Regions from separate parts of the Caballeronia sp. ATUFL_F1_KS39 genome, predicted to be linked through region 1. Evidence: riboswitches for the same ligand, from Rfam matches in the RefSeq annotation. Region 1 holds a riboswitch; the other holds the start of a gene.
The links. Region 1 has a riboswitch for cobalamin ahead of NCR93_RS18005 (CbtB domain-containing protein). Riboswitches for the same ligand answer to the same signal wherever they lie in the genome.

Region 1 (6,643 bases):
ACTGACGCTCTTCATCGGAGAAAGTCGATTCGCCGTCCAGGAAGCGATCGTCGATCTCCATCTCGAACTCTTCGTCGTAGCTGTCGATGATGTCGGCGTGGAAACGGCGCTGCTTTTCCGTCGTGTTCATGAGGGGCTCCGTGGCGTTCTTGGGCTGCCGCCGTCGCGATGACGGTCGCGGCGCGGGACGGCCGATTGTGACGACATTCGATGGCAGTCACATGACAGCGGCTGATTCGTTCATTCTAGCGAGCGATTCGCTGCTTTATGACGCGGCGTCGCGCGCCGTTAGAATGTTCCGGCACTTCGATGGCATTTTGAAGTTCGATTTCATCTTCCCCATATCAAGCGAGCGAACGCGATGACCGCAACGATCCATAGTTTCGACGAAGCTCAAACCGCGCGCCTCGTGCCGTATGACCGGCTCGTCGACACCCTCGCCGCGACGATGCTCGATTACGCGGCGGGACGCATCGTGAGTCCAGAGCGCATGGTGGTGCCGATCGAAGGCGGCGTGATGTTGTCGATGCCCGCGAGCGCCGCCGATCTCGCGATGCACAAGCTCGTGAACGTTTGCGCGGGCAACGGCGCGCTCGGCCTGCCGACGATCCACGGTCAGGTGACCGCCTACGATGCCATGACAGGCGTGCCGCAATTCATGCTCGATGGCCCGACGGTGACGGGCCGGCGCACGGCGGCGGTATCGATGCTCGCGATCCGCGCGCTTCACGATGCCGCGCCGCGCGAGGTGCTCGTCATCGGTACGGGCAAGCAGGCTGCGTATCACGTCGAGGCGCTCGCCGCTATTTATCCCGATGCGCGCATCCTCGTGCAAGGCTCCCGTCCCGGGCGGGCGCGCGAGTTCTGTGCGGCGCATGCATCGCTTTCGAAGCAGCTTGCCGCGCTCGACGAGTCCACGATTCCCGATTCGATCGATGTCGTCATCGCCGCGACCACGAGCAAGACGCCGGTCTATACGTTGCCCGCGCGCGCGGGCCGCCTCGTGATCGGCGTGGGCGCATTCACCGCCGATGCCGCCGAGATCGCCGCCGCGACCGTGCATGCAAGCGCGCTTTACGTCGACGACCCTGCGGGCGCGCGTCACGAAGCAGGCGATTTCATTCTCGCGGGCGTCGAATGGAACGATGTGCACGCATTGGCGGTCGCGCTCGCGGCGCCGTCCAAAGCCGTTGATGCATTGCAACCGGTGCTGTTCAAATCGGTCGGCTGCGCGGCTTGGGATCTTGCGGCATGTCGCGTCGCGCGTGCGGTTTTGTCGGAGGAAAGCGTCGCGGCGCGCTAGGCCGTGCAAGGGGAACGCCAGCTTGGAACGGTACTTGCTGTACGTCTCTTTAATGACAGAGACGCCATAAGCGTCACATGACAAACGGCGCCAAGGTGCGCCACAGCAATCGAGCCAGCGAACTAACCCATGAAAAGTCGATACGACAGCAAGTGGCACCCGTGGATTCCGGCGCGCGACGACGGACGTGAGGGCGCGGGTGGCGCGGCGGACGGGGAACGCCAGACGACTCCGCATGCGAGCGCGGCGCCGCCTGCGGCTTATTTCATCTCGGTTCTTGAGCTTGCGACGGGCGAGAAACTCGGCAATGACGAGCGTCTGCGCGCCGTCGCGATGCTGGAATCGCAATTCGGTGCGGGGCGTCCGCGCACGCTGAAGGAAGCGGTGCGAATCTGCGCGGCGGCGATCGATTCATCGACGCTGCAGCGCATGGCGCGCGGCGCAAAGGCCTAGAACACGTCTGAAAAGACAGCTTCGGCGAAGCGCGTTTTTTCACACGTGTGTAAAACGCGCGTGCTCGCCGAAAAGTGCGCGAACGTTCGGTTGCGCCTTGACCGCTCTATTTGACGGTCTGAATGACTTCGAAGCCCTCGAATTCCGGATGACCGAGATAAAGCTGGCGCGTCTCGCCGCCGGCATTGCGATGCGCGGCGCGAAACGCGTCCGAACGCGTCCAGTCTTCGAAGGCTGCCTGATTCGCCCATATCGTATGGCTCGAATACAGAACGTGATCGTCTTTCATCGGCCCTTTGAGCAGATGAAACTCGACGAACCCGGGCACATCCTTCAGATGCGTATCGCGGCTCGTCCACAGACGTTCGAAGTCGGCTTCGGCGCCGGGCACGATCTTGAAGCGGTTCATGGCGATATACATGTCGATGCGGTTCCTTCGAAGTAGTGACTCGATTGAGCGGATAAGAACGATCAGTCGCGCCCGAGTTCGACGATGGTCGTGAAGCCGCCGAAGAACATGCGTTGAGGATCGAACGGCGTCTCGCCGGATTCCATCATCGTTTTGAGGCGCGGGTCTTCCATCACTTTGGCGTTGACGCTATCGCGCTGCTCGCGCGATTCGTAGACGATATACGAGAACGCGACGGTCTCGCCTTCCTTCATCTGCACGCTCTGTGGAAACGATGTGAGCTTGCCGGGCTTCACGTCGTCGGCGATGGTTTCCACGAACTCCAGTGCGCCGTGTTCCAGCCAGATCTTGCCGGCGGCTTCGGCCATGCGGCGATAAGCGTCGACCTTGTCGATCGGTACGGGTACGACGAATCCATCCACGTAATGCGCCATCTGAGTCTCCTGGTTGAGTCGAACGCGCACCGCGCACGCGATGCGCTGTATGCTTTGAGCTATTCGTATGGAGCGAAGTTCAGGGCGGTCCACGTATCGGCGGGCGAGGCGCGTTCCAGCACCGTGGACGAGAGCGGCGCGAAGTTCATCCCATAGATCGATGTGAGCGGCAGGCGAAGCGCATGCGCGAGCGCCACTTTCACGACGATCGCATGCGTGACGACGATGCAGCGCCCCGCGTCGAGCCGGTCGATCGAAGCGAAGCCCTCGGCGACGCGCGCGGCGAGCATGGCGACGCTTTCGCCGCCGTGCGAACGCGCATCGGGATCCGCGAGCCATGCAGCGACATGTTCCGGTTCGCGCTCGCCCGTTTCGCGTATCGAATGCCCGCGCCAGCGGCCATAGTCGATGTCGTCGAACGCGGGAACGATCTCGAATGCATCCGCGATCCACGCCGCCGTTTCACGCGCGACGCGCGCGGGACTCGCAATCACGCGCGTGTCGGGCAAGGCGTGCAATGACGCGAGCTGCGCGCGCGCATCGCGCTCGGGAGGTTCGTCGCCGGTGGGAAAGTGCCCGGTTTTCATCGCGCGCGTGGCGGCGTGACAGAGAAGAATGAGTTCCAAGGCAGGTGGCGGTCGAATCGGAATCGTTTTACTTTGCAGCGGATCATCATAGAATGGCAAGCTTGCAGTGCGAGGAAGCCGGTGCAAACCCGGCACGGTCGCGCCACTGTGTGCGGTACGTCAACGCGAAAGCGCGGCGCCGCGAGTCAGACCCCGCTGCATGCTCTTCGTCAATCGGGACGCGCTTTTCCCTGGAGAACCACCATGAATGCTTCCAACGCGCCGGTCTTTTCCGCTCCGGTTTCCCCGTCACTCGATGCACCCGTGCCCATTCCGGTGCGTGAAGTGTTGCCGTGGGCCGTCTTCATCGGCCTCATTCTGCTGATCGCAATCTATTTCGTCGGCGCCGAACAGGGCGCGACGTCGATTTTCTCGGGCACGTACGTCCACGAATTCGTGCATGACGGCCGGCATTTGCTCGGCTTTCCGTGCCACTGAGGAAGCATCATGATTCGCACTTTGCTGATACGCGGCATGATCGCGGGACTGGTCGCGGGCCTGATCGGCTTCGGCTTCGCGCGTGCGTTCGGTGAACCGTCGGTGGCACGCGCCATCGCGTTCGAGGAACAGCACGAGCATGAACACGAACATGAGCACGGTCATGCCGATGCGGCTGCCACGCCAGCGCATTCGCACGATCACGGCGACGAAGCGCTCGTGTCTCGCGATACGCAAGCGGGCCTCGGCCTTCTGACCGGCGTCGCCGTGTTCGGCACCGCGCTCGGCGGTCTCTTCTCGCTCGTGTTCGCGTTTGCTTATGGACGGCTCGGCGCGTTGCGCGCGCGCGGCACGTCGGCATTGCTCGCGCTGTTCGGCTTCGTGAGCGTCGCCATCGTGCCGTTCCTCAAGTACCCGCCCAATCCGCCCGCTGTCGGCAATGCCGAGACCATCGGGCCGCGCACGGCGCTTTTCTTCGGCATGGTGGCGATTTCCATCGCGGCTGCCGTCTTCGCCGTGCGCTTGCAGCGGCGCATGGTGGCGCGGCATGGCGGGTGGAACGCGACGCTCATCGCGGCGGCTGCGTATATCGTCGTGATCGTGGCGGCGCAGGTCGCGCTGCCGTCCGTCGATGAAGTGCCCGCGGATTTCTCCGCTTCGCTGCTGTGGAATTTCCGCGTGGCCGCTATCGGCATGCAGGCGCTGTTATGGACGACGCTCGGTCTCGTGTTCGGTGCGCTCGCAGCGCGTGAACTCGAGCGGCCGGCGGTGAGAAGAATGGCTGCGGCGTAAGCGGTTCGGCGTCGCTCATGAAGCCCGCGCTTCGTCAGGAACGCGGGCTTTTCGTTTGCTCTTTCGCCGCACGACGCTTGAGCAATTCATCGAACAGATCGAGCTTCGCGGCATCGTCCATCGATCTGAAGGTCTTGATTTCCTCGCGGCTTCGGAAGCAGCCGAGGCACAGGCCCGTTTCCTGATCGAGCTTGCAGACATCGGTGCATGGCGAGCCGATGGGTTCCTGCGCTTTCGCGCGTTCGATGGTGAAAGCGAGATCGTCTTGCGTCGTTGTCATAGTGATTCGCCGCGAAAGAGCGCAGCGGCCGCGGCCGGATTCGACGGCCAGTAAGCGTGCATGTAAGTGGCCGACACCGAACCATGCCGATAGAGCGCTTCGCCTTCGGTGCCGGTCGTGGCATGAGCGGCCTTGAGTGCCGGCTGCATTGGCGTGTCGAGCGTCGAGTAGTGGAATGTGTGACCGGTCATCGCTCCATGCGTCGTGTCGATGCGCTGCATCGCGAGGCGCGACAGCTTGCGTTGCATCGCCGCGTCGCCGGGAAGGATGCCGAGCATCGCATGCCGCGTGCCTTCGATGTCGGTCAGCGTGTCGAGCAGATACAGCATGCCGCCGCATTCCGCGACCACGGGCTTCGCTCGCTCGACGTGCGCAACGATCGATGCACGCGCGCGTTCGTTCGAAGCGAGCGCCGCGGCATGCAGTTCGGGGTAGCCGCCGGGAAGATAGAGCGCGTCGGCATCGTGCGGCGCGGGTTCGTCGGCGAGCGGAGAAAACGTGCTGATGCGCGCGCCCATGGCGATGAGCACATCGACATTCGCCGGATACACGAACGAGAACGCCGCATCGCGAGCGATGGCGATATGCGCGCCGTCGAGCAGACGCGGCGGCGCGGGCAGCGTCGCATCGTCGAAATGAACGGGCGGCGGAAGATCGGCGAGCGTCGTTTGCGCGATTGCATCGGCGGCGCGGTCGAGCCGTGCGTCGAGGCCCGCGATTTCATCGGGCTGCGTGAGACCGAGATGACGCTCGGGCAAGGCGATATCGTCCGCATTCGACAGATGGCCGCAATAACGCAAGTCGACGGGGATAGTCTCCGACAACATCTGCGCATGACGCGCCGATGCAACGCGGTTCGCGAGCACGCCATGAAAGGGCACATCTTCGCGATAACGCGCGAGCCCGAACGCGATGGCGCCGAACGTCTGCGCCATGCCGTGCGCGCCGATCACCGCGAGCACCGGTACGTTGAACGTGGCGGCCAGATCGGCGCTGCTCGGCGTGCCGTCGAAGAGACCCATCACGCCTTCGATGAGAATGAGATCGGCCTCGCGCGCGGCCTTGGCGAGCAACGCGCGGCACGCATCGAGCCCGACCATCGACAGATGCAGCGAATAAACGGGCGCGCCGCATGCGCGTTCGAGAATCATCGGATCGAGAAAATCCGGGCCGGTCTTGAACACGCGTACCGTCAGGCCTCGGCGCGCGTGATGACGCGCAAGCGCCGCCGTCACCGTGGTCTTGCCTTGATGCGACGCACTCGCGCCGATGAAGAGAGCGGGGCAGTCGGGCATCGCTCAGAACTCGACGCCGCGTTGCGCTTTCACGCCTTGCTCGCGATACGGATGCTTCACGAGCCGCATTTCCGTGACGAGATCGGCAAGTTCGATCAACGCATCGGGCGCGTGGCGACCGGTCACGACGACATGCAGCATCGCGGGCCGCGCCTTCAGCACGTCGAGCACTTCATCGAGCGGCAGATACTCGTACTTGAGCACGGTGTTGAGTTCGTCGAGCACGACCATCTGATATTCGCCGCTCTCGATCATGCGGCGCGCTTCGTTCCAGCCCTTGCGCGCGGTGGCCATGTCGGCTTCGCGATTCTGCGTGTTCCAGGTGTAGCCATCTCCCATGGTGACGAAATCGCAATGCGCGATTGCGCCGAGGAAATCGCGCTCCGATGTATGCAGCGCGCCCTTGATGAACTGCACGACGCCGAGCTTCATGCCGTGTCCGAGCACGCGCACCGCCATGCCGAACGCGGCCGTTGTCTTGCCCTTGCCGTTGCCGGTATTCACGATCAAAAGGCCTTTCTCGTGATCGGCGGCGGCCTGCTTTTTCTCGTGGCCTTCCTTGCGGCGCTGGGTCATGCGCAGATGCGATTCGGTATCGGTTTTCACGGGAGCT
Region 2 (6,643 bases), on a different contig from region 1:
GCCGGCGAACGCGAGCAATGCGCCCGACGCGAAGCCCGCGAGCGCGCGCGGCAGACGCAAGGTCAGCACGATGTCATCGGCGATATCGGGCGTCGCCGAGTGCGCGTGAAAGAGCGCGCCGATCGCGCGCGATACGGGCAACGCGACGCTGCCCATCGCGAGCGACGCGACCAGCACGACGAGCGTCGCTGCGCCGAGCGCGATCCAGATCGCGGTGGCGCGGCTCGCGTCCATCGCGCGCGGACGTTCAGCCACGCGGCTCACGACGGATGCCAGCCCAACGTGATGTACGCGCCGCGTCGTGGCGTGTTGTACGAGTAGGCAAGTTCATAGTCCTTGTCGAACAGGTTGTCGATGCGCGCCGTGACGTACCACGACTTCGAGATGTCGTAGCGCGCCGACAGATTCACGATGCCGTAGCCCGCGAGCGTCGAATCGTAATCGCTGCGTTGACCGCTCACGATCCATTCGCCACCGACGCGCCACGGCCCGATCGTGCGATGCGCCGTCAGCGTCGCGAAATGCCGCGCGCGCCGCGTCAAATCCTCGTGATTCGTTTCGTCGACGGGATTCTGGAACGTGACGCCCGCGCGCACATCCGTTGCGCCGACGTGCCCCGCCCACGATCCCTCGATGCCCTGCACCTTCGCGCGCCCGACGTTCTGCGCGACATAGTAGAAGCCGCCGTCGGACACGTAATCGATCAAATTCGAATAGCGCGTCTCAAAAAGCGTCACGCGCACCACGCCGAGCGCATTCGATGCGTACTGCAACGCCGCCTCGACCGAATGACTGCGCTCCGGCTGAATCGACGGATTGCCGCTCAGCGGATAGTAGAGATCGTCGAAGCTCGGCGCGCGAAACGAGGCCGAATAGCTCGCGCTCGCCTTCCAGTGCGCGTCGAAGTTATACGCGTAGCCCAGATAGTAGCTGTTCGCGCCGCCGAAATCGGAATACTGATCGCGGCGCAGATTCGCCTGCAACTCGTTCGCGCCGATGTGCCCCACGTAACCCGCGAACATCGAATTCACATGACGGTCGGGCGCGCTGAACTGATCGGAATCGAGCGTCTGATCGAGATGCTCGTAGCCGAAGAGCAGCTTGTGCGCGTCGCTGATCCGCACGTCGTTCTGCCACGTATATTGCCGGTTCTCCGAATCGAAACGGCTCGTATAGACGCCGTTCTGCTCGATGTTCGCGCGGTCCTGTCCCTGCGCGATCGTGAAGTGCGCCGTCCAGTTATCCGTGACGCGGCCGTTCGCGAACACCGACGCCGAGCGCACGCGATCGTGCGTTTCGTTGATATCGGTCGGCTGGCCATAGGCATCGTCGAAACTGTTGATGCCGTTCGATTGCAGGAAGCGCACGCCCGCGTCCCACTTGTCGCTGAACTTGTGACGCAGCGTCGCCGCGACGCTCTCGTTCAGATAGCCGTTCGCGTTCGGATTGGCGCCGGGCGCGATTCCCGGATCGATCGACGAGAAGCCGTCGGTTTTCTCGCGCGAGACGTTCACGCTGAAGGTCGTGCGGCCGTCCTTGTCGAGCGCGCCGCTCACGCCCGCCGATTGCCGCTGCGTGTGATAGCTGCCGTACTCGGCCTCGAAGTTGAAGCGCGGCGGATGCGCCTCGCCTTCCTTCGTGAAGATCTGCACGACGCCGCCAATCGCATTCGATCCATAGAGCGCCGACACGTTGCCGTTCACGACCTCGACGCGCCCGATCTGGTCGAGCATCAATTGCGATAGCTGTGCCGCGCCGAGCGACGCCGATTCGACGCGCACGCCGTCGATCAGCACGAGCGATTGCGACGACGCCGCACCGCGTATGAAAAGCCCCGAGTTCGAGCCCGGTCCGCCGTTGCGCGTGATCTGCACGCCGGGCGCGAGCGCGACGAGTCCGAGCGCGTCGCTTGCGTTTGCATCGGCGATGTCCTGCTCGTCAAAAAGCGATGTCTGCGGAATCGATTCGGCAAGCGGCTGCGGCGCGCGCGTCGATGTGACGACGACGGGCGCAAGCGTTTGCGTGCCGTCTTCCGTCTGGGCCGCCTGTGCAGCGCCGGCGAACGGCAAGGCGCCGATGGCCGCAACGAGCGCGCCATGACGGGAGAGACCGCTTCTGAGCGCGGCCAGTGGCAATACCATGTGTGAAGTGTTCCGTTTCGCGTGAGCGCGACCCCGCTCCCCGCGAGGACGATGCGCGACGAACGCACCGCGCCATGCGCGCCGATGCGTCGGACTCCGGCCGGTATCCGGGCTGGCGATCAATCGTCTCGCCTTCCCGCGCATGGCGCGCAGTGGCATCGACACGTTTCTTGCAGTCGCGCGCGTGCGACGAATTTCGACACGCTCGCGCGGCAAAAACGCGCATGAGACGACTTGCAACTTGCGTTGCGGTCGCTTACCGTTGCGGGGGCAGCACAGGTTGGCTCGTCGTCGATTGCGGCGACTTCGCTCCCTGTTTCCCGTTTGACTGCATCCACGAGATCCGCGGATGCGAGCACCAAAAGTGCGGCAAGTGTAGGAGCGCGGTTCGGGGCCGTCAAGAAAACCGCGCGGCCAGACTGGCGCGGCGCATGACGAATCGAACGAGAAGCGAAAGAGAAGCGGCCGGCCTGTCATCACGAGCGTTGCGGGGCGCTCGCGTTTTCTGCACACGAATGCATCGCGACATGCGTTTGATTCGAAGGATTAAGCGCTAGATCGCGTGTTGTTACGTCTCGAAACGAGACATTTATCGGAAGCTCCGTTGAACCGCGCTAAAATGCGAGGTCTTTAGAGGACGCAGCACATGCTCAACGAACTCGAATCACTGTCAGGAAACATCGGCCGGCTGATCCAGATCAGCGAGCGCCATAAGCAGGCGCATCAAGCGCTGCAGGAACAACTCGAACAGCTGCGCGCCGACTATGCGAACGTGCAGGCCGAGCTCGCGCAAGTGCGCGAAGAGCGCGATACGCTGCAGTCCGAACGCGATTCGCTGTCCGCGAAAATCGACGACGCGCAAATCCGCCTGAACGCGATTCTCGAAAAGCTGCCGCGCGGCAAGTCCGCGCAACATGCCGAGTCCGACAATCAACTCGATCTCCTCGAAGCCGATTCCCGGGAAGCACATGAAACGGAATTGCACGGCGAGCATCATCAGGGAGAGAAGGCATGACGACCACGCAGATCGAAGTATCCATTCTCGGGCAGCCGTATCGTCTCGCGTGCTCGCCGGAAACCGAAGGCGCATTGCGTGAAGCCGTCGCGCGCGTCGACGCCGAAATGAACAAAGTGCGCAATGCAAGCAGCGTGCGCGGCACGGATCGCATCGCGGTGATGGCGGCGCTTTCGCTGGCGTCGGAATTGCTTAAGCTGCAGGACAGCGTGCGTCACGGCGAGGCCTTCCCCGCCGAAGAAATCCGCCGCACGATGCACTCGATGAACGAGCAATTGGGCGCGGTCATTGCGCAACACGAAGCGCAATAAGGCAGATGCGCGTCGAGTCAATCAGCGCGCAATGTCAATCGAAAAAAGAAACTGCCGAAGTAGGTTGAAGAGGCTGCAGAAGGCAAACGATTGGTGTAGAGTGACGTTTCCCTGCCTGGTACGCCAAGGTCATATATTCCTTGAACCAATGCTACATTGGCACGGTTGCGGAACCTTGCAGCACGGGCGCGCGCGTCGCTAGTCCGATGTACCCGAAGTGTTGCTTACCGCGACCAATCTTGAACCCAGGTTCAGGATGCCGGCCTAGCGGCTGTGGCGGGGACCTCATTCAAGAAACGGCATCGGTTTTTCCGATGCCGTTTTCGTTTGTCCCTGCCGTTCGCTCTTCGATTCATGCACACGACCATGCGCTACTGGCTGATGAAGTCCGAACCGGACGAAGCGAGCATCGATCATCTCGCGCACGCGCCGAAAAAGACCTTGCCGTGGACGGGCGTACGCAACTATCAGGCGCGCAACTTCATGCGCGATCAGATGCAGATCGGCGACGGCGTGCTCTTCTATCATTCGAGCTGCCCGGAGCCGGGCATCGCGGGCATCGCGAAAGTGTGTTCGACGGCATATCCGGATCCCACGCAATTCGATCCGAAGAGCGATTACTACGATCCGAAATCGACGCAGGAAACGCCGCGCTGGATGCTCGTCGACGTGAAGTTCGTGAAGAAGACGCCGCTCATATCGCTCGCCGCGTTGCGCGAACATCCAGAGCTTGCCGACATGCAAGTGCTCGCGCGCGGCAACCGGCTCTCGATCACGCCCGTGACCGAAGCGCAATGGCGATTTATTACCGAGCACCTCGTCTAACAAGGAACTTACGACTTCACGACTGCGACTAAATCCCGTCGCACGTACGCGATGTCACGGAGTCCTTCGATGCTCAATAAGAAAACCGCCGCCGCCTTCGCCCTGCTCGCGATGTCCGGTGCCGCGCTTACGTTGTCTCAAACCGCCGCTGCGCAGACGGTGATGACGCAGCCACAGCCCTCGGGCGTGCTCTCGCTCTCCGCACAAGCGAGCGCGCAAGTGCCGCAGGATGTCGTCAACATCACGCTCTTCTACGAACAGGAAGCGGCCGATCCGTCGTCGCTCACCAGCACGCTCAATCAGCGCGCCGAGGCCGCGTTACGCGAAGCCAAAGGTGTCGACGGCGTGACCGCGAAGAGCGGCTCGTTCACCGTCTATCCGTCGACGGATCGCGACGGCAAGATTTCCGCGTGGCGCGGGCGCACGGAAGTCGTGCTCGAATCGCATGACTTCGCGGCGGCATCGAAGCTCGCGGGCAAGATGAGTTCGTCGATGCAAGTGGGTAGCGTCGCGTTCTCGCTGTCGCCCGAAGCGCAGCGCGCGGCCGAGCAAAAGCTCGTCTCGCAAGCCATCGATTCGTTCCGCAAGCAGGCGCAAAGCGCCGCGCAAGGCTTCGGCTACAGCAATTTCACGATTCGGGAAGTGAATGTCGGACGGAGCGGCGCGCAGCCGCGTCCCGTCATGATGATGCAATCGCGCGCGATGAGCGCCGATGCGAAGATGGCCCCGATCGCGATGGAAGCCGGCACGACCACGGTGACAGTCGACGTTTCCGGCTCCGTACAAATGGGACGCTAAACGCCGTTCACGGTGTTCACGCGGGGCGGCGTTCGACCGCCCCGCTCTTTCCTCAAGCCTTTGCGGATTCGGGCGGCAGGCGCAGATTGCGCTTGTAGGCCCACACCATCATTACCACGCCGGCGACGATCATCGGCAGCGAAAGCCATTGGCCCATCGAGAGATTGAGCGCGAGCAAGCCGAGATAATCGTCCGGCTCACGCGCGAATTCCACGGTGAAGCGCGCGAGTCCATAACCGATCAGGAACAGCGCCGAAATCGCGCCGACCGGACGCTGCTTGCGCGAGAACGTCCAGATCACGATAAACAACACGAGCCCTTCCAGCGCGATTTCGTACAACTGCGACGGATGACGCGGCAGCATGTGGTAACGCTGAAAAATTTCCGTGAGGTGATACTGCGCGTCGAGCTGCGGATTCTTCGAGAGCCACACGGCGTCGTCGTTCGTCGAGTTCTGGAAGAGCATCGCCCACGGCGCGTTCGGGTCCGTCACGCGGCCCCACAGCTCGCCGTTGATGAAATTGCCGAGTCGCCCCGCCGCGAGACCGAGCGGCACCATCGGCGCGACGAAATCCGTCACCTGCAGCCACGTGCGCTTGCGGTGATACGCGAACAGCACCATCGCGAGCGTCACGCCGAGAAAGCCGCCGTGAAACGACATTCCGCCTTCCCATACCTTGAAGATATCGAGCGGATGCGCGGCGTAATAACTGGCCTTGTAAAACAGCACGTAGCCAATGCGCCCGCCCAGAATCGTGCCGAGCACGCCGTAGAACAGCATGTCGTCGATGTCCTTCACGGTCCAGCCTTGCGCGGCGACATAAGGCAGCCGCAGCCGCAACCGGCCGATGACGATGGCCGACACGAACGCCACCAGGTACATGAGGCCGTACCAGCGCACGGCGAGCGGTCCGAGATGAATCGCGATGGGATCGAAATTGGGATGTATGAGCATTCTGATGTGGGAATCTTTAAGCGGGCTACAGGGGCGAATCATACAGAACCGGCGCTTTCGGCCCTCGAACGCACGATTTCGATGAACCCGGCGAGCACCGGACTCACTTCCGCGATCCGCCATACCAGCCCCGTTTCCACGAAAGGACCGGGATCGAGCAGCGGACGATACACGACGCCCGTGCGCCTTAGATGACGCAGCGATTGCGGCACGAGCGCGACGCCCATGCCGGCGGACACGAGGCTCACGATGGTCTGCATCTGGATCGCCTCCTGGCCGATACGCGGCGTGAGCCCGGCCGCGCCATAGCAGCCCATGATGATGTCGTGCAAGCCGGGCGCGAGACGCCTCGGAAAGACGACGAGCGGCGCGGCGGCGAGATCGTGCAGGTCGACGGGTTCGTCTTCGCCCGAGTTCAGCTCTTGCGCCTGCTTCTCGGACATCGCGATCATCAGCGGCTCGCGCGCGATCGGCACATACTCGAGCGACGACGCGTAACGCGGCGGCAGCGGCGGAATGACGAGGCCCGCATCGACGCGCCCGGCGACGAGTTCGTCGATCTGCACGTCGCTCGTCGCTTCGGTCAGTTGCAGACGCA

Region 2: it holds a riboswitch for cobalamin, as region 1 does, so the genes downstream of both, NCR93_RS03390 (TonB-dependent receptor domain-containing protein) here and NCR93_RS18005 (CbtB domain-containing protein) in region 1, are expected to answer to the same signal.

The regions. Positions count from the first base shown of each region.
Region 1 is NZ_JALQDZ010000036.1:177,273-183,915, reverse strand. It holds gene ppk2 (polyphosphate kinase 2) at 1-130, opposite strand, end outside; gene lhpI (bifunctional Delta(1)-pyrroline-2-carboxylate/Delta(1)-piperideine-2-carboxylate reductase) at 362-1,303, shown strand; gene NCR93_RS18025 (hypothetical protein) at 1,433-1,756, shown strand; gene hmuQ (heme-degrading protein HmuQ) at 1,863-2,177, opposite strand; gene NCR93_RS18015 (DUF1428 domain-containing protein) at 2,228-2,599, opposite strand; gene NCR93_RS18010 (histidine phosphatase family protein) at 2,659-3,225, opposite strand; cobalamin riboswitch at 3,274-3,400, shown strand; gene NCR93_RS18005 (CbtB domain-containing protein) at 3,430-3,663, shown strand; gene NCR93_RS18000 (CbtA family protein) at 3,673-4,455, shown strand; gene NCR93_RS17995 (DUF1289 domain-containing protein) at 4,490-4,735, opposite strand; gene NCR93_RS17990 (cobyrinic acid a,c-diamide synthase CobB) at 4,732-6,030, opposite strand; gene cobO (cob(I)yrinic acid a,c-diamide adenosyltransferase) at 6,034-6,636, opposite strand.
Region 2 is NZ_JALQDZ010000003.1:96,207-102,849, reverse strand. It holds gene NCR93_RS03395 (FecCD family ABC transporter permease) at 1-264, opposite strand, end outside; gene NCR93_RS03390 (TonB-dependent receptor domain-containing protein) at 261-2,141, opposite strand; cobalamin riboswitch at 2,223-2,520, opposite strand; gene NCR93_RS03385 (ATPase) at 2,788-3,156, shown strand; gene NCR93_RS03380 (cell division protein ZapA) at 3,153-3,467, shown strand; RNA gene ssrS (6S RNA) at 3,573-3,754, shown strand; gene NCR93_RS03370 (EVE domain-containing protein) at 3,834-4,292, shown strand; gene NCR93_RS03365 (SIMPL domain-containing protein) at 4,362-5,090, shown strand; gene lgt (prolipoprotein diacylglyceryl transferase) at 5,143-6,045, opposite strand; gene NCR93_RS03355 (LysR family transcriptional regulator) at 6,084-6,643, opposite strand, start outside.